Regions from separate parts of the Streptomyces dangxiongensis genome, predicted to be linked through region 2. Evidence: riboswitches for the same ligand, from Rfam matches in the RefSeq annotation. Region 2 holds a riboswitch; each other region holds the start of a gene.
What was found. Region 2 has a riboswitch for cyclic di-AMP ahead of D9753_RS20970 (LysM peptidoglycan-binding domain-containing protein). Riboswitches for the same ligand answer to the same signal wherever they lie in the genome.

Region 1 (9,830 bases), 1.5 Mb from region 2:
ACACCTCCTGCTGTATCCGACGGGTCTCGCCCAGGAACGCCGCTCGGCGGCCCTGGCCGCGGCGGAGGGCGCCACCCGGCTGCCCGCCCACCCCGGCACGCCGGTCGTGCTGCTGCACGGCTTCATCGACAACCGCTCGGTGTTCGTCCTGCTGCGCCGCACCCTCGCCCAGCACGGCCGACAGCGCGTCGAGTCGCTCAACTACTCCCCGCTGACCTGTGACATACGGGCCGCGGCCGATCTGCTCGGCCGGCACATCGAGGAGATCTGCGAGCGCACCGGCAGCGCCCGGGTCGACATCGTGGGACACAGCCTCGGTGGCCTGATCGCCCGCTACTACGTCCAGTGCCTGGGCGGTGACCTGCGCGTACGGACGTTGGTGACGCTCGGTACGCCCCACTCCGGGACGAAGGTTGCGCCGCTGGCCGACGCCCATCCGATCGTGCGACAGATGCGGCCCGGATCGCCGGTGATCAAGGAGCTGGCCCGGCCCGCCCCCGGCTGCCGTACCCGGTTCGTGAGCTTCTGGAGCGACCTCGACTCGATGATGGACCCGCTGGAGACGGCCTGCCTGGAGCACTCCGATCTCGACGCGCACAACGTCCGGGTGACCGGCATCGGGCATCTCGCCCTGCCCGTGCACCCCGCCGTGGCGTCCGGGATACGTGAGGTCCTCGACGCCCCCCACCCCGGGGAGCGGGTCGGCGAGGGCCTGACGGTGGCCTGAGACCGCCTCGACCCGGGAGGGACGAGCCCGCGCACGGTTGACTCAGAGTCACGTGGCATCGAACAGGCTTCGAACGTAAGGCCAAGGTCGGGTCCTGCGTCCCCCGAAACACAGCCGAATGCCCGTTTCAGGCCCACGGGAAACCAGCCGAAGATTGTCGCGCCCACGTACCGCCGGGTACAGTCGCCGCACTGCTCTGGCAGCCCCTGTTGTCGAGGCGAAAGAGAAGTTGGTGAACGATCGTCACCCGTCGGGGACCATGACCACCCCGGCCCCGGCTTCCGACGCCCCCACCGCGCACTACGCGCCGTACGGGGCACAGGAAGTCCCCTACGACGACCTCACCACGTACGGCGCCTATGACACCACCGGTTTCACGAGTGGTTCCACGGGCACCGCGGCCTTCGACACCGACCCGCTCTTCGGCAGTTTTCCGGGCAGCGAGCAGACCCCCGGCGCGTACGACACGGCCCAGTGGCCGCCGGCCGGCGGCCACTCCCCCGACTACGACCCCTACGCGGCCCAGCAGCACGCCGGTTACGACTCCGGCGTCCATGACACCACCGCCTGGACGTTCCCCACGCAGGCCACCGGCAACGACGTCAGCGGCCAGTGGGACACGGGCGCCTGGCACCAGTCCGGCCGGCCCGGCAGCGCCGACCCCGCGCAGCAGTGGGACTGGGGCACCCAGACCTTCGACACGGGCGCGTACGACGCCACGCAGTGGAACTCCGCGGGGCAGACCGGGACGCCGGACCTCGAACAGGACGGCGAACCGTTCGACCAGCAGGCCACCGCCACGTTCGAGGCGGTCGGCGACGCGCAGGCCGAGGCCTTCGAGCGGGCGTCGTACGAGGACACCGCCCACGACGAACAGCCTTCCGGTGCCGACGAGCCGGGCTCCACCGGCGAACTGCCCGCCGTGACCGGCCTGTTGGACGGTCAGGAGGAGACCGGCCCGGCGCCGCAGACCCGCGCGGGCGCACGCGGCGCGGCACGCTCCCGGCGCCGTACGCCCGCCAAGCGCTCCGCGCTGCTGACCGTCGCCGTGCCCTCGGCCTGCGTGATGGGGGTCGCCGGAATCGCCGCGGCCTCGGTCGGCGCGCTCGGCGACAGCTCCGAGGACACCACCGCCTCCGCCCCGGACGTGCAGGTGGTCAAGCCGTCGATCGCCAACAGCAAGCTGGACACCCAGCTCAGGACGCTCTCCGACGGCGCCCACGACTTCGCCGACCGGGCGAGCCGCACCCAGGAGCGGATCGACCTCGTCGCACAGCAGGCGCTGGAGAAGAAGAAGGCCGCGGCGGAGGCCGCGCTCAAGGAGCGGCTGCGCCCCAAGTTCGTGCTGCCGGTCGCCCAGCGCGGACTCAGCGCGTACTTCGGCCAGGCGGGCGTGAACTGGATGTCGGTGCACACCGGCATCGACTTCCCGGTCTCGTACGGCACCACGGTGATGGCCGCCACCGACGGCACGGTCACCACCCAGTGGAACAGCGCCTACGGCAACATGCTGATCCTGACGTCGAAGGACGGCACGCAGACCTGGTACTGCCACCTGTCCAGCTACCGCGTCGCCTCCGGTACGACCGTCAAGGCCGGCGAGCCGATCGCCTACTCCGGCAACTCCGGCAACTCCACGGGTCCGCACCTCCACTTCGAGGTGCGTCCGGCGGGCGGGGCGGCCATAGACCCGTTGCCGTGGCTGCGAAGCCACGGGCTCGATCCGACGTAGGTAACGGCAGGCCCCCGCCGAGCGGCGGGGGCCCTTCGCACTACAGCTTCTCCACCGGCGCGTACCGCAGCAGCAGCCGCTTCGGCTTGGTGTCACCGAAGTCGACCGTGGCCTCCGCGTTCGCACCCGTGCCCTTCACCCCGACGACCGTGCCCAGCCCGAACTGGTCGTGGGTGACCCGGTCCCCGACGGCCAGCGCGACCACCGGCTTCTCGGCCGTGCGCCGCGTGGCGAACCCGGCCGCACCCGACGCCGAGGACCGGGAGCGGGACGAGGACAGCGAGGCCGCGATCCCGGACGCCGGTCCGGACGACACCGGTGCCGCAGCCCCTGTCCGCTTCCACTCCAGGTGGGCGGCCGGGATCTCCTCCAGGAAGCGGGAGGGCGGGTTGTACGAGGGCTGGCCCCAGGCGCTGCGCAGCGCCGACCGCGTGAGGTACAGCCGCTCCCGGGCGCGGGTGATGCCGACGTAGGCCAGACGCCGCTCCTCCTCCAGCTCCTTGGCCTCCCCGAGGGCGCGCATGTGCGGGAAGACGCCGTCCTCCATGCCGGTCAGGAACACGACCGGGAACTCCAGGCCCTTGGCGGTGTGCAGCGTCATCAGCGTGATGACACCGTCGCCGCCCTCCTCGTCGGGGATCTGGTCGGAGTCGGCGACCAGGGCGACCTGCTCCAGGAAGTCTGCGAGCGTGCCGGTCTCTCCCTCGCCGCGCTCCTGTTCGAACTCAAGTGCCACGGCCGCGAGTTCCTGGAGGTTCTCGATGCGGGTCTCGTCCTGCGGGTCGGTGGAGGCCTGCAACTCGGCCAGATACCCGGTGCGTTCGAGCACGGCTTCCAGGACGGTCGCCGGTCCGGCACCGGATTCGACGATCGTGCGCAGGTCCTCCATCAGCGTGTTGAACCGCTTCACGGCATTCGTCGACCGCGCGGCCATGCCGTACGCCTCGTCGACGCGCTTCAGGGCCTGCGGAAAGCTGATCTTCTCGCGCTGGGCGAGGGCGTCGACCATGGCCTCCGCGCGGTCGCCGATACCCCGCTTGGGCACGTTGAGGATGCGGCGCAGCGGCACCGAGTCCTCGGGGTTGGCGAGAACGCGCAGGTAGGCCAGGACGTCCCGGACCTCCTTGCGCTCGTAGAAGCGGACGCCGCCGACGACCTTGTACGGCAGGCCGACGCGGATGAAGACCTCTTCGAAGACACGGGACTGGGCGTTCGTGCGGTAGAAGACAGCGACGTCCCCGGCGCGTGCCTCCCCCGCGTCGGTGAGCCGGTCTATCTCGTCCGCGACGAACTGGGCCTCGTCGTGCTCGGTGTCGGCGACGTAACCGGTGATCCGGGCGCCGTGGCCGGCGTTGGTCCACAGGTTCTTCGGGCGGCGGGACTCGTTGCGCTCGATGACCGCGTTGGCGGCGGACAGGATCGTCTGCGTGGAGCGGTAGTTCTGCTCCAGCAGGATCGTCGTCGCGTTCGGGTAGTCCTCCTCGAACTGGAGGATGTTGCGGATCGTCGCGCCCCGGAAGGCGTAGATCGACTGGTCGGCGTCGCCCACGACACACAGTTCGGCGGGCGGCAGGTCACCGTCGCCGGGCGGTACGTCGACGTCCTCGGCGGCACGCTCGCCCGTCCCGACCAGCTCGCGCACCAGGGCGTACTGGGCGTGGTTGGTGTCCTGGTACTCGTCGACCAGGACGTGCCGGAAACGGCGGCGGTAGTGCTCGGCGACGTCCGGGAAGGCGCGCAGCAGGTTGACCGTCGTCATGATCAGGTCGTCGAAGTCGAGGGCGTTCGCCTCGCGCAGCCGCGACTGGTAGAGCGTGTACGCCTGGGCGAGGGTCTTCTCGAAGCCGTCGGCGGCCCGGGCGGCGAAATCCTCCTCGTCGATCAGCTCGTTCTTGAGGTTGCTGATCTTCGCGCTGAAGGACTTGGGCGGGTAGCGCTTGGGGTCGAGGTCCAGGTCACGGCAGACCAGGGCCATCAGGCGCTTGCTGTCGGCCGCGTCGTAGATCGAGAACGACGAGGTGAAACCGAGCTTCTTCGACTCGCGGCGGAGGATGCGCACGCACGCGCTGTGGAACGTCATCACCCACATCGCGTTGGCGCGCGGGCCGACGAGCTGCTCGACACGCTCCCTCATCTCGCCGGCGGCCTTGTTGGTGAAGGTGATCGCGAGGATCTGACCCGGGTGGACGCTCCGCTCGGCGAGCAGGTGGGCGATGCGGTGGGTGAGCACACGGGTCTTGCCGGAGCCGGCGCCGGCGACGATGAGCAGCGGAGAGCCGGCGTGCACGACCGCGGCGCGCTGGTTCGCGTTCAGCCCCGCCAGGAGTGTCGCCGCGTCGATCACGGGGCGGGGGGCGCCGTCGCGGTAGTGGGCGTCCCGGTCCGGCGGCGCGTCGAACTTCCCGCCGAACAGATCGTCCGGAAGCGGTTCCGGGGTGTGGTCGTGCTCGGGCGGCGGCGGAAGCTCCTCGTCGTGCCCGCGCGGGGGCTGGAGGTCCGCCAGGAAGCTGTCGTCAAAGAGGCTGCTCATCGCTCTCCGAGTCTAGGGCGCCCCACCGACAACCGGTCACCGTCCCGCGGACCGGTCTTCGCCACACAGGGCCGTATGACCCCTCACGCACCGGAAGCACCTGGTCACACGCGTGTGAATCCGGCCCCAGGTCACGGAAATGTATCGGACATACTGCGCACCAACCTTCACAGAAGACACACGAGTTGGCTAGGTTGCCGTCAGGCCGCACGACCCCCCTCCGGCGAACGTCGCCGGGCCGCGCGGCCTCCGCCGAGTCCGGCGTGCCCCCTGTGCGGCGCCCGGAGCCGGGGACCCACCGAATCCTGGGGTGAATCGGCCGACTCCCGCCCGGGACGACGCCGTAGGGCAACCCTTCCGTCCGCCCGAACCCGACAGCTAACCCGGTAGGCGGCAGCTAGGAAGGAGTCGCCTCCCTTGGCGTCGCACCGCAAGCCGCGCCCCGGCGGAACCCCCGGAGCGGGCATCCGCACCCCCGCTCTCGCCACCGCCGCCCTCTCCTCCCTCGCCGTGCTCTCCCAGACCGCGGAGGCCGTTCCCGAGGCCGGTCACGGCAGGCCGAGCCCGGAGGAGGTCGAGCGGAAGATCGACGACCTCTACCGCCGGGCGGAGTCCGCGACCGGGACGGCCGGAGTGGCCGAGGCGCCGGCCGGCGCCCCACGGCGGCAGGCCGACAGCCTCCAGCGACTGCGTGACGAGGTCGCCCGGCGCGCGGCCCGGGCCCGCGCCGTCCCGGCCACCCGCGGCGCCACCCACGCCCGCCCCGGCACGGCCGCCCCCGCCCAGCGCCGCACCGCCCCCGCCCCTGACGCGGCCACCCTCCCGCCCACGCGGGGCGGGGACGCCGTGGCGCCCATGGGGAGCGTGGGCGCCGCAGCACCGGCGGAGGGCCGGGACGTCGTAGCACCCCGCTGGGGTGGGGGCGCCGTGGCACCGGCCCTGGTAGACGACGTCACGACGCCCGCACCGACGGCCCCGACCGGAGGCGCCGCGACGCCGGGTCGGGGCGCGCCCGTCGCACCCCCCAGGCACACGGCGGGACCGGACCGAAGCACACCCGTCATACCGCCCAGGCACGCCGGGGGGCAGGACCGGGGCGCACCCGTCATACCGCTCGTGGACGCCGTCGTATCGCCCGGGAACGCTCGGCCGGAGGTCGTCGCGCGGGATCCGAGGGACCCGAAGGCGGTGAAGGCAGCCGTGCAGCGAAAACTCGCCCACGCGCGCGTGGTGCTGGCGCGGCGGACCGCCCCGGGCTCCGCGCCGTCCGGCGCAGACGCGGCCAAGGCCGGGAAGGCCGTCGCCTTCGCCCGGGCCCAGCTCGGCAAGCCGTGCGTGTGGGGTGCCGCCGGCCCCGGCTCCTACGACTGCTCGGGCCTGACCCAGGCCGCCTGGAAGTCCGCCGGCGTCACCCTGCCGCGTACCGCCCGTGACCAGGCCGCCGCCGGCACCACGGTCCCGCCGGCCGACGCCCGCCCCGGCGATCTCGTCCTCTTCCACGACGACCGCCGACACGTCGGGCTCTGCACGGGCGACGGCATGATGATCCACGCGCCCAGACCGGGCGCGTACGTCCGTGAGGAACCGATGTCCTCCGCCGGCGAGTCGGCCGTCCACAGCGTGGTGCGGCCGGTCTGACCTACCGGGCCGGCGCGGGCCGGCCCTCCGCGCCGGGGGTCAGGTCCAGAGGACGGCGATGAAGATGTTCACCGTGGTCAGAAGGCCGACCAGCGCGAACTGGCCCTTGTCGATCCGCTCCTCGTCGCGCTTGACGTAGACCAGCCCGAGGATCACGATCAGCAGGGCCAGCTTCACGCCGATCTTCACGGTGTTGATGTGGTGGTCGTCGGCCTGGTTGAGGCCGAGCAGCGCCACACCGGTGACCAGCATGGTCAGCGCGCCGTGCAGCATCCCGGGCACGAACCGGGCCGTGCCCCGGCCCATCGCCTTCATCTGGGTGAGGAAACCGCCGAGCAGCGCGGCGATACCGACGATGTGCAGGCCGACGAAGAGATGGATGAGTACGTCCATGGGGCCGGAGCCTAACCAGGGGTGTCCCGCTCTCCCGTCACCGGCCCCACCCGAGGGACCGTGACGGGGGTCGGAGGCGCCGACGGCTGTCGTACATATGCGAGCCATAACACCCCAGCTCTCCCTTCTGTCCCACTTCCCGCGCTTTGATCATCACACAGCGTGAAGGAATCGTCTCCCCACGCGGGGAGGGATCACCTTCGGTCACATTCCGGTTCGCCGCGGACAGTTCCGTACAGTGCGTTACCAACTCGTCACCATCCGGCCTAACGTCGTCCCCAGGTGACCGGCTCCCCACGCCGCCCGGACCGGGGCGGCAGCCGGCCACCCGCGCCGAGAAGGACCCGGCGGCGGCCCGTTCCCCTGTGCGGACCGCCGCCGGGCGCACTGACCGCTCGACATACGAGCCGTACGGAAGGACGTGACGGTCCAGGTGGCAACGCACCGCAAGCCCCGGCAACGCTCGCTCAGTGGCCATACGGCTCGCACAGCCGCCACACTCGCCCTGGCGGGCGTGGCCACCGCGACGGGCTTCGACGGGACGGGCCACGCCGAGCCCGAGCTGACGCCCGGGCAGGTGAGGGCCGAGGTGAACCGCCTGTACCGGGAGGCCGAGACGGCCACCGAGAAGTACGACGGGGCCGAGGAACAGTCGTCGGCGGCCCAGAGGCGGATCGCCGGGCTGCAGGACCAGGCCGCCCGCAGACAGCAGAGGCTCAGCTCGGCCCGCGACGCACTGGGCACGATCGCGGCGGCGCAGTACCGGGACGGCGGCGTCGACCCGGCCTGGCAGCTCGCCCTCTCCAGCGACCCCGACCGATACCTGGACGACGCCGCGTTCGCGGAACGGGCCGGCCACCGGCAGGCCGCCGCCGTGTCCCGGGTGCGCGACCAACTGCGGGAGATCGAGCGGTTACGCGGTGCCGCCCGCATCGAACTGAAGTCGCTGCGCTCACGGCAGGCCGAGCTGAACCGGCAGAAGAGGACCGTCACCGGCAAGCTGGACGAGGCCCGGCGGCTGCTCGCGCGACTGACGCCCCGGCAGCGGACCGAGGTCACCGACGCCGACGGCGGGAGCCGGCACGTCTCCCGGTCGGCCACGGGTCCGCGGGAGCCGATGCGGACCGGGGCCTTCCCTGCCGTCACCGCACGCGCGGCGGCGGCCGTCGCCTACGCCTACGGCAAACTGGGCACCCCTTATGTGTGGGGCGCGACCGGACCGAACGCCTTCGACTGCTCGGGACTGGTCCAGGCCGCCTACCGCTCGGCCGGCATCTCCCTGCCCCGCACCACCTACGCCCAGATCGCCGCGGGCCGGCGGGTGGCCCGCTCCGAACTCCAGCCGGGCGACCTGGTGTTCTTCTACTCCGGGATCAGTCACGTCGGCATCTACGTGGGCAACGGCCAGATGATCCACGCCCCGAACCCGTCGGCCCCCGTCCGCCTGGCCCCGGTCGATCAGATGCCGTTCGCGGGAGCGACCCGGGTGGCGTGAGGGTCCGCACCAGGGGGGTGAGGGACGGCACCAGTGTCTCGGGTGGAGCGAGGGCCAAGGGGAGGTGCCGCAAGGGTCAGGGGTCAGGGGTCAGGGGTCAGGGGTCAGACCAGTCGGCGGGCGGTCGCCCAGCGGGTCAGCTCATGACGGTTGGACAGCTGGAGCTTGCGCAGGACCGCCGAGACATGGGACTCGACCGTCTTGACCGAGATGAATAGCTGCTTGGCGATCTCCTTGTAGGCGTAACCGCGGGCGATCAGACGCAGTACCTCGCGTTCGCGCTGGGTGAGGCGGTCCAGGTCCTCGTCCACCGGCGGGGCGTCGGTCGAGGCGAAGGCGTCCAGGACGAACCCGGCCAGCCGCGGGGAGAAGACGGCGTCGCCCTCCTGGACGCGGAAGACCGAGTCGACCAGGTCGGTGCCGGTGATCGTCTTGGTGACATAGCCGCGGGCGCCACCACGGATCACCCGATCACGTCCTCCGCCGCGTCCGACACGGACAGCGCCAGGAAACGGACGGGCCGCTCGGGGTCCGCCATCAGGGCCGCACACCGGCGCAGCACCTCGACCCCGCCGCCGCCCGGCAGGTGGACGTCGAGGAGGACCACCTCGGGCCGGGTCGCGGTGATGACCGAGACCGCCTCATCGACGTCCGCGGCCTCGCCGACCACCTCGACCCCGGTCTCGGCGGTCCGGCCGATCTCTGCCCGGACGCCGGTACGGAACATCCGGTGGTCGTCCACGAGCACCACCCGTACCTGCCGCCCGTCCACGCCCCCGCCTTCGGACCGCTCGGTCCCTGGCGCCTCCGCAGCCCCCGCCGTGCCGTTCGCCTCGGTCGCGTCGCTCATGACGTCCTCTCCGCCCTCTCCATCTCCAGCTCGACCTCGGTCCCGCCCCCCGGCACCGCCCGCAGCCGGGCCGTACCGCCGTTGCGTTCCATACGGCCGATGATCGATTCTCTGACGCCCATGCGGTCGGCGGGTATCGAGTCGAGATCGAAGCCGGGGCCCCGGTCACGCACGGACACGAAGACCGACTTCCCCTCGACTTCGGCGTACACCTGTACGGCACCGCCGTCGCCACCGTACTTGGCGGCGTTCACCATCGCCTCGCGCGCCGCCTGCATCTGCGCCCCGGTCCTGTCGTCCAGCGGGCAGTCACCGACGATGACGACCTCTATGGGCACACCGTGCTTGTCCTCCACCTCGGCGGCGTTGCGCCGCACCGCCTCGGCGATCGTGTCCGGTTCGTCCTCCTCGTCCTTGCCGGTGCCCTCCGGCTTGTACAGCCAGGTGCGCAGGTCGCGCTCCTGG
Region 2 (9,830 bases):
CGCCTCGCCGTAGCGCATCTTCTTGAGAATGCGCCGAGCTGCGTACAGGCCTACGTACCCACCGCCTACTACGAGGATCCTGGGACGCTCCGTGGTGCTCATGCCATCGAGTATCCACCCGCCGCCGGGGGGTCGCTCGTGCGCCCCTTCACAAGGTCTGACGGGGCCTGTGTTAAACTCCGCGGCCCACGTGACGCAGGTCATGCGGGCACGGGGGAACCGCAGGACGGCCGGTGCCGTTGTCAATGCCGCGTGAGCTGCCTCTCCAGGGCGACGCGGTGGCCGTGACGGTCGCGTGACACCCCCGGAACGCGCCGTCCCGGGGCACCCTCACCCTTTCCATCTGAACATGTTCAAACGGCTCTTGGGCCCCCGGAAGGGCCAATGGACCCCTATCGGGGATCCGACGTGAGGGAATTCCTTGTGAAGAACTTCACGAACCTTTTCGCGCACCTACGACAGAGGGCCCCTCACGGGGCCCCCGAAGCCGCTCAAACGTTATCCAGCCTGCTCAGCAGATGGCTACCGTTCGGTAATGAAAGAGAGCTACGCCACCGACCACGCGATGCCGTCGAGGATGTCGTGCTCGCTCACCACGACCTCCTCGGCGCCGGTCCGCTCCATGATCGCGAGCAGGACGAGGGCGCCCGCGCCGATGACGTCGACCCGGCCCGGGTGCATGGACGGGATCGCGGCACGCTCGGCATGCGTGGCGCTCAGCAGCCACTCGGTGATCTCGCGGACGCGGTCGCGGGAGATCCGGGAGTGGTGGATGCGCGCGGAGTCGTACGCGGGCAGCTCCTGGGCGATCGCGGACACCGTCGTGACGGATCCGGCGAGGCCCACCAGGGTGCGCGCCTGGCGCAGCGGGACCGTCTGCTCCGCGAGGTCCAGGGCGGCCTCGATGTCGGCCCTCATGGCGGCGATCTGCCGCTCGGTGGGCGGGTCGGCGACCTGGCCGTCGTGCACCAGGTGCCGCTCGGTCATCCGCACGCAGCCGACGTCCACGGACCGCGCGGCGCGTACGCGGTCGTCGCCGACGACGAACTCGGTGGAGCCGCCGCCGATGTCCACCACCAGGTAGGGCCGGGGCAGGTCGTCGCGGCCCCGCAGTTCCCTCGTCGCTCCCGTGAAGGAGAACTCGGCCTCCTGGCCGCCGGTGATGACCTCCGGCTCGACCCCGAGGATGTCCACGACACCCCGGACGAAGTCCGCACGGTTCTCGGCGTCCCGGGAGGCGGAGGTGGCGACGAAGCGGACGCGCTCGGCGCCGTGCTCCCTGATGACGTCCGCGTACTCGCGGCACGCGGCGAAGGTGCGCTCCAGCGCCTCGGGGGCCAGCCGGCCGGTGCGGTCGACCCCCTGGCCGAGCCGCACGATCGTCATACGGCGGTCCAGTTCGGCCAGTTCGGCCGGTCCGCCCGCCGTGCCCGCGCCGGGGGCGCTGTCGGCGGCGTCGGCGACCAGCAGACGGATGGAGTTGGTGCCGCAGTCGATGGCGGCGACGCGGGTCACTTCCCGTCCCCCTCGGTGTCGTCGAGGGTCACGCAGGCGCCCTTGCGCCACCACTCCGGCAGCAACGCCAGGGCCTCGTCGCCGAGCGGGTTCACGCCCGGACCGGCGGCCAGGGAGTGGGCGACGAGCACGTGCAGGCACTTGACCCGGTCCGGCATGCCACCCGCGCTCGGGAAGCCCTGGAGGACCTCGATCTCGTCCCGGCGCCGGATGTAGTCCTCGTGCGCGGCCCGGTAGGCGGCGGCCAGTTCGGGGTCGCGCTGGAGCCGCTCGGTCATCTCCTTCATGACGCCGTTCGCCTCCAGCGTGCCGATGACGGAGGACGCCTTCGGGCACGTCAGGTAGTACAGCGTCGGGAAGGGGGTGCCGTCGGGCAGGCGCGGTGCCGTCTCCACGACGTCCGGCTGACCGCAGGGGCAGCGGTGCGCGATGGCCCTCAGGCCCCGCGGCGGGCGGCCCAGTTGCTGCTTGAAGGCCTCGACATCCGCGTCGGTGGGCTCGGTGCGCGGAGTGGGCGGCGGAGGGGTTTCCATGACTGCTTTCAGGGTGGCTTTCTCGTCGTTGTGCCGGTTCTGACGCCGGCTCACTGGTCGGAGGCGTCGGACTTGTCGACCCCGTCCCAGACGTTCGCGTACCAGGGCCGGTGGGCGGCCCGGAGGTCGGCGCGGGACTGCTTGGCGGCGCCCGGGTCGATGACGACGTACCCGGTCTCGCCGGGCCTCACATAGTGCAGCCGGCGGCGGATCTGCTGCTCGGCGTAGGCGTCGTCCTGCCAGCGGGCCTTGAGGTCGCGCAACTGTTCGACGCGCTCGCGGGCCTGCTGCTGCCGCCGCTGGACGTCGGCGATCTCCGCGCGCTGGGAGACGTACTGCCGCATCGGATAGGCGAGGGCGACGACCAGCGAGCACAGCACGAGCGCGAGCAGGGCCGCGCGTCCGGTGAGCCGGGAGCGGCGGGCCTGCCGTTTCGTCTGGGAGCGGTAGACCCGGGCCGCCGTCTGCTCACCCAGCAGCCGCAGCCTGGTCGCGGTGGAGAACCGGTCACGGTCCTTCACGGCCATTGTTTCCCGCCTCCCGTCACACGCGCGTACGTCCCCGGACACGGTACGGGACCGGGTACGGGGACGTACGTACGACTGGCTAGGACACGGCCCGGGCAGGCTCAGCCCCTGCTGTGCCTACCGGTTCGCGGAGCGCTGTGCCTACCGGTTCGCGGAGCGCTGTGCCTACCGGTTCGCGGAGCGCTGTGCCTACCGGTTCGCGGAGCGAAACCGGGGGAAGGCCGAGCGGCCCGCGTACACCGCGGCGTCGTCGAGGATCTCCTCGATGCGCAGTAGCTGGTTGTACTTGGCGACGCGCTCGGAGCGGGCCGGGGCACCGGTCTTGATCTGGCCGCAGTTGGTCGCGACGGCCAGGTCGGCGATGGTGACGTCCTCGGTCTCGCCGGAGCGGTGGGACATCATGCACTTGTAGCCGCTGCGCTGGGCCAGCTCGACGGCGTCGAGGGTCTCGGTCAGCGAGCCGATCTGGTTCACCTTGACGAGCAGGGCGTTGGCGGCGCCGTCCTCGATGCCCCGGGCGAGGCGCTCGGGGTTGGTGACGAACAGGTCGTCGCCGACTAGCTGGACCTTGTCGCCGAGCTGGGCGGTGATGGTCTTCCAGCCCTCCCAGTCGTCCTCGAACAGCGGGTCCTCGATGGAGACCAGCGGGTACGCCTCGACCAGCTCGGCGTAGTACTCGGTCATCTCCTGCGCGGAGCGGGTCTTGCCCTCGAAGACGTAGGAGCCGTCCTTGTAGAACTCGGAGGCGGCCACGTCGAGGGCCAGCGCGATCTGCTCGCCGGGGGTGTAACCGGCCTCCTTGATCGCCTCGAGGATGAGGTCGAGGGCCTCGCGGTTGGAGCCGAGGTTCGGGGCGAAGCCGCCCTCGTCGCCGAGGCCGGTGGACAGGCCCTTGTTCTTCAGGACCTTCTTCAGCGTGTGGTAGACCTCGGCACCCCAGCGCAGGGCCTCGGAGAAGGACTCCGCGCCGATCGGGGCGATCATGAACTCCTGGATGTCCACGTTGGAGTCGGCGTGCGAGCCGCCGTTCAGGATGTTCATCATCGGCACCGGCAGCAGGTGCGCGTTCGGGCCGCCCAGGTAGCGGAAGAGCGGCAGGTCGCTGGCCTCGGAGGCGGCGTGGGCGACGGCGAGCGAGACGCCGAGGATGGCGTTGGCGCCGAGGGAGCCCTTGTTGTCGGTGGCGTCCAGGTCGAACATGGCCTGGTCGATCAGGCGCTGCTCGGTGGCGTCGTAGCCGACCAGCTCCGGGCCGATCTGCTCGATCACGGCGAGGACGGCCTTCTCGACGCCCTTGCCCTGGTAGCGGTTCGGGTCACCGTCGCGCAGCTCGATGGCCTCGAAGGCGCCGGTCGAGGCGCCGGAGGGAACGGCGGCACGACCCGTGCTGCCGTCGTCGAGGCCGACCTCGACCTCGACCGTGGGGTTGCCTCGGGAGTCCAGGATTTCCCGGGCTACGACGACGTCGATGGACGGCACGAGCATCTCCTTCTTGGATGTGACGCTGGAAGTGCGGGGCTGTGTGCCTTACGGCTGTGCCTTGCGACTAGAGCCTAACCGTCCAGGGGCCGTCGGCCACCGACCGACCGTCCCGTGGACAAGGCGACCGTACTTTTGTTTCTTGTCGAAACAAAGAGCTTGGGGCAACGGGCTCCGCGAAAAGGGCCGCCGACAGCAGAAAGCCCCGCCCGGTGCGTACGGGGGAACACGCACCGGGCGGGGAGCCCGTGGGGACGGGGACCCCCTCACGAGGCGCTCGGCATGGGGGCCGGGCCGCGAGGGGGCTGCGGCTCCGTGCGGAGCCGGGGTGTCACTTCAGGTGCAGCTGCTGACCTGGGTAGATGAGGTTGGCGTCCTCGACGACGTCCTTGTTCAGCTCGAACAGCTTCGCCCAGCCGCCCCGCACGTGCTGCGCGGTGGCGATGGAGCTGAGCGTGTCGCCGGTGACGACCTTGTACTCGCCGTCGCCCTTCTTGACCGTCTTGCCGGTCGGGGTGGTGACGGTCTTGCTCTTGTTCTGACTCGGGCTCGGGGTCTGGCTCGCGGACGCGGCCGGGCGCTCGGCGGAGCGGGAGGCGGCCTGCTGGTCGGCGGAGCGGGTGGTGGTGCCGGCCGAGCCCGAGGTGCTGGTGCCGGCCGAGTCCGAAGTGGTGGTCGGGGCGGAACCGCCGGAGGACGCGCCCGACAGGCCCGTGCCGCAGACCGGCCAGGCACCCTTGCCCTGCGCGGCCAGCACCTTTTCGGCCACGGCGATCTGCTGCGCCTTGCCGGCCTTGTCGGCGGTGGCGGCGTACTGCGTGCCGCCGTACGCGGCCCAGGTGGAGGCGGAGAACTGAAGGCCGCCGTAGTAGCCGTTGCCGGTGTTGATGGACCAGTTGCCACCGGACTCGCACTGGGCGACGGCGTCCCACTCGGAGGAGGTGGCGGCGGAGGCGGTGCCGGTCGCCATCAGCGGGGCGGCGACGGCGGCGCCGGTGACACCGGCGAGCGTGATGGCGCGAACGGCCTTGGACGGACGACGGTGCTTGCCCTTGGCGGAAAACAGCATGAATCTATCCCCTCACCGACGCCTGCGAGGTGAGCTGTCGGGTTCGGGCCGGTTGAGTTGCCCGGCCGCACCCTCGCTGTGTGCGAGGTGCGGCTTCACCCCCAGCCGGTGCCAGCCTCTTCAACTGCTGGTCCCGGCACTTACCTTGGGTCCCCCGCTCCTGCCTGCGGCGCTTGACGCGACGACTGTTCCCGGGCAACCGCTGGCAGGATTCGGCGTTGCGACTGCCGGGGCTCGTGGTGACGAGCGATCTCGACCGTAGACACGTGATCCACGGAATTTCAAAGACGATCAGGGCTTCTGAGACTCATCCCACACTTTCGCCAAAACGGACATCAAGCGCCAAATGAGGCGTCAATTTCCCCTATTCGGCGCCCGTTTCGTCCCCGACTTCGAGGGTCTGACCGGCAGTGATGCGGTTCGGGTCGGTGCCGATGGCCTTCTTGTTGCCGGCATAGAGCACCCGCCATCCTCCGTCGACCTCAAGGGAGTCGGCGATGGAGGCCAGGGAGTCGCCCGCGCGGATCGTGTAGGTGTCCGACTCCCGGGTGGCGTGCCGGCCGGACAGTGCGGGACTTTGACCGTTTGTCGCACTTTCGTCCGCACTCGTGCCGCGATGACGCCCGGCCGCGCCGAGGCTGCCGGTGTCGACCAGGCTCCAGGAACCGGCGGCCTGCTGGGGATTGTCCTGATTGCCGGCATCCGGGGTTGCCGTGGGCGAGCCGTCCACCCCCTGTGAGGCTCCGGCTCCGATGTCCGACGGGGCGGACTTGTCGGACTTGGGAGTGTCGGTCCCGGTGGAACCGGTGGTCCTGCCCGCGCCCTTGCCCGGCTTCGCGCTCGGCGTGGTGGCCGTGCCCGAGGAGGAACCGGCGCCGGAGCCGGAGCCGGTGTCCGAACCGGTACCGGTGGAGGACGGCGAATCCGGCGAACCGGACGTGCCGGAAGTACCGGAACCGTCGGAGGTGCCGGTCGAGCCGGTCGTGCCGGTCGAGTCCGACGTGCCGGACGAGCCCCCGGTGTCATCGGTGCCACCGGTGTCACCCGACCCTCCGGAGCCGCCGACGCCCGTGTCGACGTCCACCGAGCCCGAGTTCGAGGTCAGCCCGGACAGCAGGGCGCAGGTGGCCCACGGTGTGGTGCCCTTGGTGGCGAGGATCTTCTCGGCGACGGCGATCTGCTGGGAGCGGCTGGCCTGGTCGGCGCTGGCCGCGTACTGGGTGCCGCCGTACTTGGCCCAGTCGTCCTGCGAGATCTGGAGGCCGCCGAAGTACCCGTTGCCGGTGTCCGCGCTCCAGGAGCCGCCGCTCTCGCATTCGGCGACCTTGTCCCAAGTGGTGCCGTCGGCCGCGTGGGCGCCCGCCGCGCCGAGGAGCGGAATGGCGATGGCGGAACCGGTCACGCCGGCCGCGACGAGGAGGGCCGGAGCCTGACGGGGGCGACGGTGTCGGCCGTTCCCGGAGAGCATGCAGGAGCCTTTCGAGCGACAGCAGGACCGGCACGGCGAACGGTGCCCGCCGCGCTGAGGGGTGAACGTATCGGCAGACGATCGCTTGTCACAAGTTAATGCCGCACAGATCACGTGAAGATCACAGAGTTGAACGTCCGTCATTTCCCGTGCGACGGCGGCCCTCAGGCGGTGGGCGTGAACTCCACAGGCAGGGTGCGCAGGCCACGCATGATGAGCCCGCCGCGCCAGCGCAGCTCGGCCGGGTCCGCGGCTAGACGCAGGTCGGGCAGGCGGGTGAGCAGGGTGGCGAGCGCGGTCTGACCCTCCAGCCGGGCGAGCGGCGCGCCGAGGCAGTAGTGGATGCCGTGGCCGTAGCCGAGGTGCTGGTTGTCGCGGCGGGCGAGGTCGAGCACGTCCGGGCCGTCGAACCGCTCCGGGTCCCGGTCGGCCGCGGCGAGGACGACGAGCACCGGATCGCCCGGCGCGATGTCCTGCCCGCCGACGGTGAGCGGCTCGGTCGCGAACCGCCAGGTGGCCAGCTCCACCGGGCCGTCGTAGCGGAGCAGTTCCTCCACGCCGGTCTCCAGCAGGTCCCCTTCCCCGCGCACCAGGGACTCCTGGAGCAGCCGGCGCTGCCCGGGGTGGGTGAGCAGGGCGTAGGTGCCGTTGCCGATGAGGTTGACCGTCGTCTCGAAGCCGGCGAACAGCAGGATGAAGGCCATCGCGGCGGCCTCGTTCTCGGTGAGGTGCTCGCCGTGGTCGGAGGCGCGGATCAGGCCGGAGATCAGGTCCTCGCCGGGCGCCGCTTCGGCGGGCAGCGCCGCGCGCTTGCGGTGGATCAGCTCGGCGAGATAGCCGCGCATCTTCTTCACCGACCGGGCGACCCCGCCCCGGGGCCCGCCGCCGTGCCGGATCATCATGCCCGCCCAGTCCCGGAAGTCGTCCTGGTCCTCGCGCGGAACGCCGAGCAGGTCGCAGATGGCGTAGATGGGCAGCGGGAAGGCGAAGTCGTGGATGAGGTCGGCGGATCCCGTCGTCGCGAACCGGTCGATGAGGTGGTCGGTCAGCTCCTGCACCCGGGGTGCGAACTCGGCGACCCGGCGCGGTGTGAACGCCTTGCTGACCAGTCTGCGCAGCCGGGTGTGGTCCGGGGGATCGATGTTCAGCAGGTGCGTCATCAGTTCGGCCTTGCGCTCGCCCGGGATGCCGGTCTTGCCCCTGGCGTGCGCGGGCTCGTCGTGATGCGCCGGGTTCTTGCTCAGCCGCTGGTCGGCCAGGGCCTGCCGGGCATCGGCGTACCGGGTGACGAGCCAGGCCTCGACCCCGCTCGGCAACCGCGTGCGGTGCACGGGGGCGTGCTCGCGCAGCCAGGCGTAGGCGGGGTAGGGGTCGGTGGCGAACTCCCATGTGAAGAGGGCGGGCGCCGGGCCGTCGGGGCGGAGCTGGTCGGTCACTCCCCGACGGTATCCGGCTCGCCGGGGGGCGCGCGGCGGGGTGTCGGGCAAGCGCTTGCGGATCGGCCGTGTGTGCCGCGCGGCGCACGCAGCTCCGGGCTCCTGCCCCGCCCGCTCCCCCGCCGGTACCTCCCCGTACCGGCCGCCGCCTCCGGGCCGGCGCCATCACGGCCGGCGTCACTGGGACGGCGTCACTGGGCCGCCGCCAGTGCGGGCGGCGTCATCGCGGACGGCGTCACCGGGGCCGACGCCGTCATGGCCGGGCGTCACCGGGACGGCGTCACCGGGGCCCACGCCATCTCGGACGGCGTCATCGCGGACGGGTGTCACCGGGCCCGCACCCGCCCCCTGTAGCGAGGGTGCTAGGCGGACAGACCCTCGGCGGTCCGTATCGCGTCCCGGTACACCCGCGCCGCCGCCCGCAGCGCCGCCTCGGGGTCGATGCCGGCCGCCTCCGCACGGACCGCCAGCGCCAGCAGTTCGTACCCGATGCCCTCGCCGCGCGGCAGGGGTACGTCCAGGTCCGCCGTGCGGGTGCGGGAGGCGAGCTTCGCGGCGAGGGCCAGGCCGGGCTGGCCGAGGGGCACGCCGTCCGTGACCGAGGCACGCCGCTTCTCCTCGGCCTTGGTGCGCCGCCAGTGTTCCTTGACGTCCTCCGGGGTCTCGGCCGTCTCGTCGCCGAAGACGTGCGGGTGCCGGTGGACGAGCTTGGCGACGATGCCGCCGGCGACGTCGTCGACGGAGAACGGCGCGTCCGGGTGCTCCTCGGCGATCCGGGAGTGGAAGACGACCTGGAGCAGGACGTCGCCCAGCTCTTCGCGCATTTCCTCGCGGTCGCCGGCCTCGATCGCCTCGACCAGTTCGTACGCCTCCTCTATGCCGTACTTCGCCAGGCCCTCGTGGGTCTGCCGGGAGGACCACGGGCACTGCGCGCGGATGCGGTCCATGACCTGGACCAGGTCCAGGAGGCGGGCGCCGGGCAGGTCGTAGGAGGCGGGCAGCAGCTCCAGGTCCGGCATGGCGGTCCGGCCGGTGCCGGCCAGCCGGGGCCAGGCCGTCGGTGAGGGCGGGCTCCCCCTCACCGGTGGCCACGACCACCACCGTCCGTCCGCCGGCGCAGGCGTCGACCAGCTCCTGCGCGGTGGGCGACGTCTGCGCCACCGCTATCCCCGCCTCCCGCAGATACGGCAACTGCGGATGCTCGCCGTCCGCGCACAGCACGGCGTCGGCGGCGCGCAGCGCCTGCCAGGCGGGCCAGGACAGCAGGCCGGGGGCGACCCGATGGCTGGTGGTGAGCAGGACGACACGGCCGGGGGCGGCAGCGGTTTCGCGGCTGGTTTCGTTCACGATCCGAACGTAACCCACGGCGCGATGGAACGGATTGCGTTGTCCACAGGGCCGAGGAGTCCTGTGATCGTATGACCGGTCGACTTGGCGCTGAGGCCCGCTTGTACCGTGGCCGGCCTGGCGCCACGTTCGCCTGTGCCGTGGCCGGCCTGCGCCCGGGTCGGCCTGTGCGCCGTGCCCGCCCTACGCCGTGGCGTCCTACCCCGTGGCGTCCTACCCCATGGCGTCCTACGCCGTGCCCGGCTGTCCGTCCGCCGTCGTGACCTCACGGACCCACGGCGTCCGGGCGTCCACGCGGCTGCTCTTCTGCACGTCCCAGGTGCCGTAGCGCGGGTTGAGGTCGACGTGAAGTTCCCGGGACGCCGCGGACAGGGCCTTCCAGAACGCCGGCTGGCTGGTGTCGGTACCCAGCTTCGCGGCGAGCTTCTGCGCCTCCAACTGGAGGCGCAGGTTGTC
Region 3 (9,830 bases), 3.5 Mb from region 2:
TCGCGGACATGGTATCCCCTGTTTTTTGAACTTGTTCAAATTCAGGGCTCGATCGTAACAGGGCGCGGCGGAGGGAGGCGTGTGGGGACGGGGTGTCGGGGGACGGGGGTCGGAAACAGGCGGGGCTGCCGGGCGGGGCGGCCCCGCGGCCGGAACCGGGCGAGGCTCCACGGCGGGGAGTTATTGCCTCTGAGGCAATAAAATTGCCGCACGGGCAAAAAGCGGGCTCAATGGAGGCATGAACGCCTCAGACGTCCCGCCGCCGACGGGACCGGGTGACGACCTGCCCGCCGTCGCGCCCCAGCTCCGCGCCCTGCGCCGGCGTGCGGGGCTGACGCTGGAGGCCGCGGCGCGTGCCGCCGGACTCTCGCCGGCCCACCTGTCCCGCCTGGAGACCGGGCACCGCCAGCCCTCGCTGCCGATGCTCCTCGCGCTCGCCCGTATCTACGGTACGACCGTCTCCGAGCTGCTCGGCGAGACGGTCGCCGACCGGGACGCGATCGTGCGGGCCGCCGACATGGAGCCCACGCGGGCGGGCGGATGGACGTACACGCAGGCCGGAGCCTCCGGCCGCGGCATGCAGGCCCTGCGGGTGCGCGTGCCCCACGGCTCGCAGGGCGACATCGTGCGCGTCCATCCCGGGGAGGAGTGGCTGTACGTCCTGAGGGGGCGGCTGCGGCTGCGGCTCGGCGACACGGCGCATCTGCTAGCCCCCGGCGACAGCGCCCACTTCGACTCCCTCACCCCGCACCGCCTCGCCGCCGAGGACCAGGACGGCGTCGAGCTGCTGTTCGTCCACACCCTGTTGCAGAGTCCCACGGCCACGCTGTGCCTGGGGCCGCTGACCGGAGAGCTGCCATGAGCGACTTCGAGACGAAGTTCCCCCGATCCCTGTGGATCCGGCTGATCATCTACATCGCCCTCGGGCATGTCCTGGCCGCGTTCCTGTACCTGCTGTTCACGGTGGGCGCCAAGTCGTGAGCCGCCGGGCGCCCACCGCCGGGCCGGTGTTACCGGTCAGTCCAGCAGGCGCTCGCGGAGCCGTTCCCGGGTCCCGGGGGAGAGGTCCAGGCCCTGGCGCAGGTAGGTGTCGACGTCCCCCCAGGTCTCCTCGATGCTCTCGAACGCCGCTTCCAGGTACTCGGCGCGGGCGTCGAAGAGCGGGTCGAGCAGCTCCATGACCTCGGGCGTGTACGCGGAGTCCGCGCTGCCGCTGCGACGGACCTTGTAGCGGCGGTGCGTGGCGTTGGACTCCAGGTAGTCCGCGACGACGGCGTCCCGCTCCACCCCCAGGGCGAGGAGTGTCACCGCTATGGAGATGCCCGCGCGGTCCTTGCCGGCCGCACAGTGCATCAACGCGGGCACGCTGTCGTCGGCGAGCGCGTGCAGTACCCGGGAGTGCTCGGCGGTGCGCTCCCTGACGATCTTCCGGTAGGAGGCGATCATCCGGGCCGCTCCCTTGCCGTCGTCCAGGATCGCGCGGAGCTGGTCGAGGTCGCCGTCCCGGACCATCGTCCAGAACTCGGCGCCGTCCGCCGGGTCGCTCAGCGGCAGGTTCACGTTCCGCACGCCGGGCAGCTCGACGTCGGGGCCCTCCAGCCGCTGGTCCGCCGTGTTGCGGAAGTCGAACACCGTGTGCAGGCCCAGGGAGGCGAGGAACGCCGCGTCGTCCTCGGTCGCGTGCGCCAGATGCCCGCTGCGGAACAGCACGCCGTAGCGCACCCGCCGTCCGTCCGTGGTGGGCAGCCCGCCCACGTCACGGAAATTGCGCACTCCGGCCAGCTCCGGCTCGGTCGACGGGACCTGCTGCGTCACGGGGGCTCCTCCCGGTCGGCCCCGCCGGCGCGGCTCACCGGCGGGCACTCCGACGACCATACGACATCGATTTCCCCAGGCGACCAGTTGTCCACAGGCATGGTCACGCCGTCCGGCGCCCTCGATGATGTCGGTGTCTGAGCGGGACCGTGACATCTGTGAGGTCTCGATGGCGGACATCGCCGAAGACGGTCGTACGTGGCTCCTGTCGGGCCCCCGCAGCAGTTACGCCCCGCACCTCACCGACGCCGGCGAACTGCTCCGTCTGCACTGGGGCCGCGGATCGTCCCCGCCGACGCCGAAGCCCTCGCGGTCGACCCGCTGTCCGTCCACCGGCCCTTCGAGTCCCCGCTCGACGGCCGGGAGGAGCATCCCGTCGAGGCGGCCCCCGCTCCGTCCGCCCCGCCCTGTCCGTGCGCACCGACGAGCGGCGCGGCACCGAGTGGCGTTCCGTGGCGTACGACACTTCCGGCCGCGTCGCGTCTGAGTCGTGTGCCCGAATTGCGACTCTGTGCACAACTCGCAGCGGAAGGGGTGGATATGGGAAGGCCTCGCGTGATCAGCGTCATATCCGTGACCGTGCGTCGCGTGGCATGTCCACGTAATAGCGCTAAGGGCGGGGGAATTTCGAGGGACGGGGGAGAGGGAAATGCACGCAGGGTGACGATGAGTTCCCGTATCCCGTCACCCGAAACACGAACAGCGGGAACCAGGTGCTTGTTTCCTCACGTCCCGCTCGCTTACGTTCACCACCAATCCGGACGGAACGCCGAATCCTGCCGCCGCCCGGAGCCCCACACTTGACCCGCGTCCGGCAGGAGCGGGGGACCCACCAGGTACGACTGCCTGTCCCGGTCTCCGCGACAGGCTATGGGGTGCAGCCGTGCAGCACACGGCCGGGCAGCTCCAGCCCGAACCCGACAGCTGACCTCGCAGGCGCCGGAGAGGAACCGAGTTATGCCCGCCAAGGGTAAGCACCGACGCCCCAAGCCCCAGCGTTTCTCCCGTTCCCTCGCCGCCGCCGGAACCGGCGGTGCCGCACTGGCCCTCCCGCTGATCGGGGCCACCGGCGCACACGCCGCGCAGGCCGCGGCCCCCGAGCATGCCGTGTCCGGCAAGACCGTGCAGTCCCTCCCGGACACGGCGGACAAGACCGCCGCGCGGTCCGGCCCGGAGCTGCGCACCTACACGGTCCGCAGCGGTGACTACCTCTCGAAGATCGCCGGCGAGCAGCGTGTCAGCGGCGGCTGGCAGCGGCTCTACGACGACAACCGGCAGGCCGTCGGCGCCGATCCGTCGCTGATCCACCCGGGCCTGAAGCTCAGCCTCGGCGGAAAGGCCGCGCAGACCCGCACCGAGTCCGCGACCCCGCGGCACGCCCCGGCAGCCCCGAACTCCACCCGGTCCGCCCCGGCCAGGCAGTCCGCCCCGGCCTCCGAATCCGCCTCCACGCCCACCTCCGCCGGTTACACCCTCCCGGTGGCCGGCGCGGTCACCGGCACCGGCTACCGCGTGGCCGGCGGCATGTGGTCCAGCGGCTACCACACCGGAGTCGACTTCGTCGTCCCGACCGGCACGCCCCTGAAGGCCGTCGCCGCGGGCACCGTCGTCTCCGCCGGCTGGGGCGGCGCGTACGGCAACCAGGTCGTCATCCGGCTGAACGACGGCTACTACGCCCAGTACGGCCACCTCTCGCACCTCTCCGTCTCGGCCGGCCAGAGCGTCACCCCGGGCCAGCCGATAGGCCTGTCCGGCGCCACCGGCAACGTGACCGGCCCGCACCTGCACTTCGAGATCCGCACCACGCCGGCCTACGGCTCCGACATCGACCCGGTCGGCTACCTCCGCCGGCACGGCCTCGCCGTGGGCTGACACCGCGCCCCTCCCGCACCACCCGCCCGACACGCCGCCGAAGGCCGGACCCCGATCCAGGGGCCCGGCCTTCGACGTTCCGGTTGCGGGGCGTTCAACGCACCTGACGGCGGCCCTATTCCGTGGTTGGCGGATTCTTTAGGAGTGGCTCATCTCACCGTTCGTCAACCCCCGCTTACGGTCGCGTAGGTCACATCCGAAGGTGAATCATGGTCCGACGTGGAAGACGATTCGAAGAATGACAACAGATCAGTGATCGGGTCGTACGTGGCGGTGGGGGACAGCTTCACCGAGGGCGTCGGCGACCCCGGCCCCGACGGAGCGTTCGTGGGCTGGGCCGACCGGTTCGCGGTACTGCTCGCCGACCGGCGTCCCGAGGGCGACTTCCAGTACACCAATCTCGCCGTGCGCGGCAAACTGCTGGACCAGGTCATGGCGGTCCAGCTCCCCAGGGCCGTCGAACTGGCCCCGGACCTGGTCTCCTTCTGCGCGGGCGGCAACGACATCATCCGCCCGGGCACCGACCCGGACGAGGTGGCCGAGCGCTTCGAACGCGCCGTGGCCCGGCTGACCGAGGCCGTCGGCACGGTGCTGGTGACGACCGGTTTCGACACCCGCGGCGTGCCCGTGCTCAAGCACCTGCGCGGCAAGATAGCCACGTACAACGGACACGTCCGCGCCATCGCCGACCGGTACGGCTGCCCCGTGCTCGACCTGTGGTCCCTCAGGTCCGTGCAGGACCGCAGGGCCTGGGACCGCGACCGGCTGCACCTCTCGCCCGAGGGGCACACGCGCGTGGCGCTGCGGGCCGGGCAGGTCCTCGGCCTGGACGTCCCGGCCGACCCAGAGCAGCCGTGGCCGCCGCTGCCGCCCCGGGGCACCCTGGACATCCGCCGCGACGACGTGCACTGGGCCCGCGAGCACCTCGTCCCCTGGATCGGGCGCCGGCTGCGCGGCGAGTCCTCCGGCGACCACGTGATCGCCAAGGGGCTGCTGTCGCCGGACGACATCAGGATGCGGATCGCGACCGTGGCCTGACCCCACGGCCGACCGTGCCCCGTACCGCCCGCCCGGCACACGCGGGGCGGGCGGTACGCGGCATGGCGCAGGGTCCGGCCTCGCCGCCCGTGCGGTGCGGACCGCCTCGGGTGGGTGCGCTCAGCGTTCGCGGCCGGCCAGCGCCTGGCGGTCCAGGCCGAGTTCGCGGGCGAGGGCGTCGTCCACCCACTCCTGGGCCCGGCCCCGCGGCACCCCGCCCGGGTAGGACGTCAGCTGCACGGCCAGACCGTCCAGCAGCGCGGTCAGCCGCAGCGCCGCACCGGCCGGGTCCGCGCACGCGAACTCACCGGCGGCGACACCCTCGGCGATGACCGCCGTGATGGCCGCCTTCCACTGCTTGTCCAGTTCCCGGGTGACATCGCGCAGGGCGGGCTCGCGCAGGGCCACCGCCCAGCCCTCGATCCAGAGCCGCCAGCCCTTGGCCTGCCCGGTCGGCGCGTACCAGCGCACCGCCGCCCGCAGCCGGCGCAGCGCGGACGTCCGGCGCCCCAGCAGCCCGCGCAGATGCGCGAGATCGTCCGCCGCCGCGTAGGTGAAGGCGGCGGCGACCAGCTTCTCCTTCGTCGAGAAGTGGTACAGCACCAGCGCGTTGCTCACGCCGAGGGTCGCGGCCACGTCGGCGATCCTGACCGCCGCCACGCCCCGCGCCTCGATCTGCTCGATGGCGGCCCGCAGCAGTTCCTCCCGCCGCTCCGCCACGCTCAACCGCACTCTCGCCACGCGGTCACCCTAGCCGTTGTCACCCGGGCCCCGAAGCCGTCGGACGTCCCCCGCCCTTCCCCGGGCTCGTCACCGGTACCAGCCGAAACGCTCCGCGATCAGCGGCAGCCGGTCGGCCGCCAGGGCGTGCGCGGCCACGCGCGGGCTCGTCCGGTCGGCCGACGCGCGGTCGAGCGTCAGGCCGACCAGGGCGCGCATCGAGCGGCGGATGTACGCGAACGCCTCCTCGGCGTCGGCACCGATGTCGCCGAACAGCGTCCACCACCACCAGGCGTTGGTCCCGGAGTTGACGACCACGTCCGGCAGCACCGTCACCCCGCGCGCGGCGAGCAGCTCCTCCGCCTCCGGCACGACCGGCATGTTGGCGGCCTCGACGATCCAACGGGCGCCGATCTCCCCCTGGTTCAGGCTGTCGATCGCGTACGACACGGCCGCCGGCACCAACACCTCCGCCTCCGTGGACAGCCACGCGTCGCCGGGCAGTTCGAGGTCGTCCGGGCGCAGCACCCGCCGGTCCACGGTGCCGTGGCCGTCCCGTGCGGCCAGCAGAGCCTCGACGTCGAGCCCCGCCGGATTGGCGATCGTGCCCTTGATGTCGGCGACGGCCACCACCGTCAGGCCCGCGCGCACGAGGAAGCGGGCGGTGGCCCCGCCCATCGTGCCGAGACCCTGCACGGCGACCCGGGTCCCCGCGTACGGCACGGCCGCCCGGTCCAGGGCGGCGAGCACCGACTCGGCGACCCCGCAGCCGCCGGCCAGCTCGTCCAGGCCGATGCCGTCGACCTCGACCGCGAAGGCGTCCGCGAGCCGCCCGCGGGCCGCCGCCTCGTCGTCCAGCAGCGGATACACCGCCTGGACGGAGGAGACCAGCCCCACCTCGGCCGCCGCGCGGTCCACCGTCTCCTGGCTGAGGCCGAGGTCCTCGCCGGTGGTCCAGAGGGTCTCGATGTACGGCCGTACGGCGCGCAGGTACCGTACGAGGAGGCCGTACGCCGCCGGGTCCCGCGGGTCGCAGTCGATGCCGCCCTTCGCGCCGCCGAGCGGGATGTAGCGGCTCCCGGGGCGGTAGTGCAGGGCCTCCTTCATCGTCATGCCGCGCGCGAGTCCCGTCACCTCCTCCAGCGTGCAGCCGGGCCGCATGCGCAGCCCGCCGCTGGCCACACCCCGCACCAGCCGGTCCACGACCAGGAAGGCCCGGCGGCCGGTGACGTGGTCGGTCCAGACGAGCGACATCCAAGGGGCGGTCACGGGGTCTCCAGGGGGCCGGGGCGCAGCTCCGAGGGTGCCGGCCGGACGGTGCGACAGTGCTTGTTACTGAATGGTGGGTCAGTATTCGGAGCCGGTCCGACAACTGTCAACGTACCGGGCGGGATCCTGCCTGCGACAGGTGGCGACCCGGCACGTCGGGAGTGTCGGCGGGGCCGACCATAATGGAGGGCCTCACCCACTCCACCGGGAGGTACCGTGACCGGTTTGCGTTCCCCGAACTCCGGGATCCGCGCGCTGCGGCCCGCGGCCTTCGGCGCGGACCCGGGCGGAGAGCGCATGGCACGCATCCGCCGCTCGCCCCACTTCAAGGACGGTGTCTTCCAGAACCCGGGCGGCCCCGCACACACCCGGCCCTCCGGCTCCACGCTCGATGTCGCCAAGGTGTTCCTCGACAAGGACACCCGGCCCCTGCGCGCCCCCAGGGGCACCGTCCCGGTGCACCCCATGACCTACGCCGACCTGGCCCGGCCGCCCGCCACCGGCCTCCGGCTCACCTGGGTGGGCCACTCCAGCGTGCTCGCGGAGATCGACGGCCACCGGGTCCTGTTCGACCCCGTCTGGGGCGAGCGCTGCTCCCCGTTCCCCTTCGCCGGGCCCAAGCGGCTGCACCCGGTGCCGCTGCCGCTGGCCGCGCTGGGACCGGTCGACGTCGTCGTCATCTCCCACGACCACTACGACCACCTGGACATGCCCACGATCAAGGCGCTGGCCGGCACCGACACCCTGTTCGCCGTGCCGCTGGGCGTCGGCGCCCACCTCGAACACTGGGGCGTCTCCCCGGACCGGCTGCGCGAACTGGACTGGCACGAGTCCACCCGGGTCGGCGGCCTCACCCTCACCGCCACCCCGGCCCGCCACTTCTGCGGCCGTGGCCTGCGCAACACCCAGCACACCCTCTGGGCGTCCTGGGTCGTCGCCGGCGAGGAGCACCGGATCTACCACAGCGGTGACACCGGCTACTTCGACGGCTTCAAGGACATCGGTGCCGGGCACGGCCCGTTCGACGCCACGATGATCCAGATCGGGGCGTACAGCGAGTTCTGGCCCGACATCCACATGACTCCCGAGGAGGGTCTGCGCGCCCACCTCGACCTCCAGGGCGGGGTGCCGCACGGCGCGCTCCTGCCGATCCACTGGGGCACCTTCAACCTGGCCCCGCACCCCTGGGCCGAGCCGGGGGAGTGGACGCTGGCCGCGGCCGAGGCGGTCGGACAGGCGGTCGCCCTCCCTGTTCCGGGCCGGCCGTTCGAGCCCGCCGGGGTCCTCCCCACACGTCCCTGGTGGCGGGACGTGTCCTCGCCGCTGAACCGCACGTGGCCCGTTCCGGAGACCACTCCGGTCGCGCCTCGTGAAGACCTCGACTTCGTCAGCGAGGGCTGACCGCGGACGGACCCGGGCAAGCAGGGGTGCGTCGGCTCCTGTCAGGGCAGTGGGGCGCCGCGTGCGGCGACCCACAACTCGTACCCTTGCGCCGGGCGAGGTCCGCGACGAGCCGGTTCACCCCAGTCGAAGGCCGTGATGCCGGCGGCCAGAGCCGATTCGATCGCGGTCTCGGCGTGCTGGACGTCCTCGCGTGTGTACGGCTCGGTGTCCCAGCCGCCGCCGAGTCCCATGCAGCCGTGGACCAGCTTGTGCGCGCGTATGTCGGTCTCTGCCGCCATGGCGGTCTCCGTGGTGAGTGCGGGTGGGGGCGGGGCGGTCGGGCGCGAAGGATGTCGGCGAGCATCTCGGCGACGGCCAGGACCGGCAGTTGCGTGTTGGCGGCGGGCACGGTCGGCAGGACGGAGGCGTCGGCGACGCGCAGGCCTGCCACCCCATGGACGGCGCCCTGTCCGTCGGTGACGGACCGCAGGTCCTCGGCCGGGCCCATGGCGCAGGTCCCCACCGGATGCCAGTAGGTGCCCACCCGGCCGCGCAGGTCGGTGTCGGACAGCTCCTGGACCGGGGTGCCGTCCGAGGGGTCCGCCAGCGGCTTCATGGCCGCGGCGAGTTCCCGTACCTTCTCCGGCCACGCCCGGACGACGGGGTGTCGCGGCCGGCGGGATCCGTCAGGAAGGCGGGGTCGATCTCGGGAGGCTCCAGGGGATCGGCCGAGCGGAGCCGGACGTGGCCGCGGGAGACCGGCTTCATCAGGAACGCGGAGATACCGGCCTCCTACCGGCCGGGCGGCAGCGAGCCGAACAGCGGCGGGCCGGCCGTGGGCAGCAGATGCAGATCCCAGGCCCCGTCCGGGCAGTACTCGCTGGCCGCCCGGATCAGCATGCGGCTGACGTACAGTTCCCCGGCCGACTCCTTGGCCGCCAGCCCCCTGTTCAGGCCGTCCGTGGGCACCAGGGGCACGAAGACACCCGGTTATGGACGGCTTCTCGGCGGAGGTGCAGGCTCCGTTCAGCTCGCCCGACGACCGTGCGGCGATGACGCTGGCGGTGGCCCACCTGGTCTCCCTGGGCCACACCCGCATCGGCCTGGCCGTGGGCCCCAAGCGGTTCGTCCCCGTGCAGCGCAAGATCAAGGGCTTCGTACGGGCGCTGGAGGACCAGCTCAACCTGACACCGGACGCGATCGAGCCGAAGCTGATCCAGCACTCCCTCTACTCCCTGGAGGGCGGCCAGGCCGCCGCGGCGGCCCTCATCGAGCGGGACTGCACGGCGGTGGTCTGTGCCAGCGACATGATGGCGCTCGGAGCGGTACGGGCGGCCCGGCAGCGCGGCCTGGGGTTCCGCGGGACTTCTCCGTCGTCGGCTTCGACGACTCGCCCCTGATCGCCTTCACCGACCCGCCCCTGACCACGATCCGCAAGCCGGTGCCCGCGATGGGCCAGGCCGCGGTGCGCGCGCTGCTGGAGGAGGTGGGCGGGACGCCCGCGCCGCACAGCGAGTTCGTGTTCATGCCGGAGCTGGTGGTCCGCGGCTCCACGGCATCGGCCCCCAGGAGACGACACCTCGCCGGCTGAACCAGGCCCTGTTGAACGGCCGGTCCCGCATGTCGATCAAAGGCCAGAACGTCACACTCGGTGATTGTCGGCGAGGGTGGAGGGCGCCCTCGGGGGGCGTGGGGAGCGTGCGCGGGGCGCGCCGAGAGTCAGGTGTCCGCCG

Region 1: another riboswitch for cyclic di-AMP. It lies ahead of D9753_RS37905 (NlpC/P60 family protein); the one in region 2 lies ahead of D9753_RS20970 (LysM peptidoglycan-binding domain-containing protein).
Region 3: another riboswitch for cyclic di-AMP. It lies ahead of D9753_RS05065 (M23 family metallopeptidase); the one in region 2 lies ahead of D9753_RS20970 (LysM peptidoglycan-binding domain-containing protein).

What each region holds. Positions count from the first base shown of each region.
Region 1 covers NZ_CP033073.1:3,165,565-3,175,394, forward strand. Annotated here, with positions in the region: gene D9753_RS13895 (esterase/lipase family protein) at 1-727, shown strand, start outside; gene D9753_RS13900 (M23 family metallopeptidase) at 960-2,459, shown strand; gene pcrA (DNA helicase PcrA) at 2,500-4,989, opposite strand; cyclic di-AMP (ydaO/yuaA leader) riboswitch at 5,230-5,398, shown strand; gene D9753_RS37905 (NlpC/P60 family protein) at 5,407-6,627, shown strand; gene D9753_RS13920 (hypothetical protein) at 6,667-7,020, opposite strand; gene D9753_RS13925 (C40 family peptidase) at 7,454-8,515, shown strand; partial or broken gene D9753_RS13930 (LuxR C-terminal-related transcriptional regulator) at 8,620-9,365, opposite strand; gene D9753_RS13935 (ATP-binding protein) at 9,362-9,830, opposite strand, start outside.
Region 2 covers NZ_CP033073.1:4,655,231-4,665,060, reverse strand. Annotated here, with positions in the region: gene D9753_RS20995 (NAD(P)/FAD-dependent oxidoreductase) at 1-102, opposite strand, end outside; gene D9753_RS20990 (Ppx/GppA phosphatase family protein) at 547-1,515, opposite strand; gene D9753_RS20985 (DUF501 domain-containing protein) at 1,512-2,048, opposite strand; gene D9753_RS20980 (FtsB family cell division protein) at 2,099-2,575, opposite strand; gene eno (phosphopyruvate hydratase) at 2,765-4,054, opposite strand; gene D9753_RS20970 (LysM peptidoglycan-binding domain-containing protein) at 4,386-5,123, opposite strand; cyclic di-AMP (ydaO/yuaA leader) riboswitch at 5,128-5,305, opposite strand; gene D9753_RS20965 (LysM peptidoglycan-binding domain-containing protein) at 5,488-6,591, opposite strand; gene D9753_RS20960 (cytochrome P450 family protein) at 6,756-8,027, opposite strand; partial or broken gene D9753_RS20950 (nucleoside triphosphate pyrophosphohydrolase) at 8,390-9,374, opposite strand; gene D9753_RS20945 (SurA N-terminal domain-containing protein) at 9,603-9,830, opposite strand, start outside.
Region 3 covers NZ_CP033073.1:1,160,420-1,170,249, reverse strand. Annotated here, with positions in the region: gene D9753_RS05090 (hypothetical protein) at 1-10, opposite strand, end outside; gene D9753_RS05085 (helix-turn-helix domain-containing protein) at 239-862, shown strand; gene D9753_RS05080 (DUF6126 family protein) at 859-981, shown strand; gene D9753_RS05075 (tyrosine-protein phosphatase) at 1,018-1,815, opposite strand; partial or broken gene D9753_RS37640 (alpha-galactosidase) at 1,985-2,288, shown strand; cyclic di-AMP (ydaO/yuaA leader) riboswitch at 2,612-2,769, shown strand; gene D9753_RS05065 (M23 family metallopeptidase) at 2,773-3,687, shown strand; gene D9753_RS05060 (SGNH/GDSL hydrolase family protein) at 3,940-4,725, shown strand; gene D9753_RS05055 (TetR/AcrR family transcriptional regulator) at 4,846-5,466, opposite strand; gene D9753_RS05050 (glutamate dehydrogenase) at 5,536-6,714, opposite strand; gene D9753_RS05045 (MBL fold metallo-hydrolase) at 6,931-8,115, shown strand; gene D9753_RS37635 (hypothetical protein) at 8,157-8,396, opposite strand; partial or broken gene D9753_RS39255 (GMC oxidoreductase) at 8,477-8,956, opposite strand; gene D9753_RS36390 (hypothetical protein) at 8,890-9,075, opposite strand; partial or broken gene D9753_RS05035 (substrate-binding domain-containing protein) at 9,087-9,688, shown strand.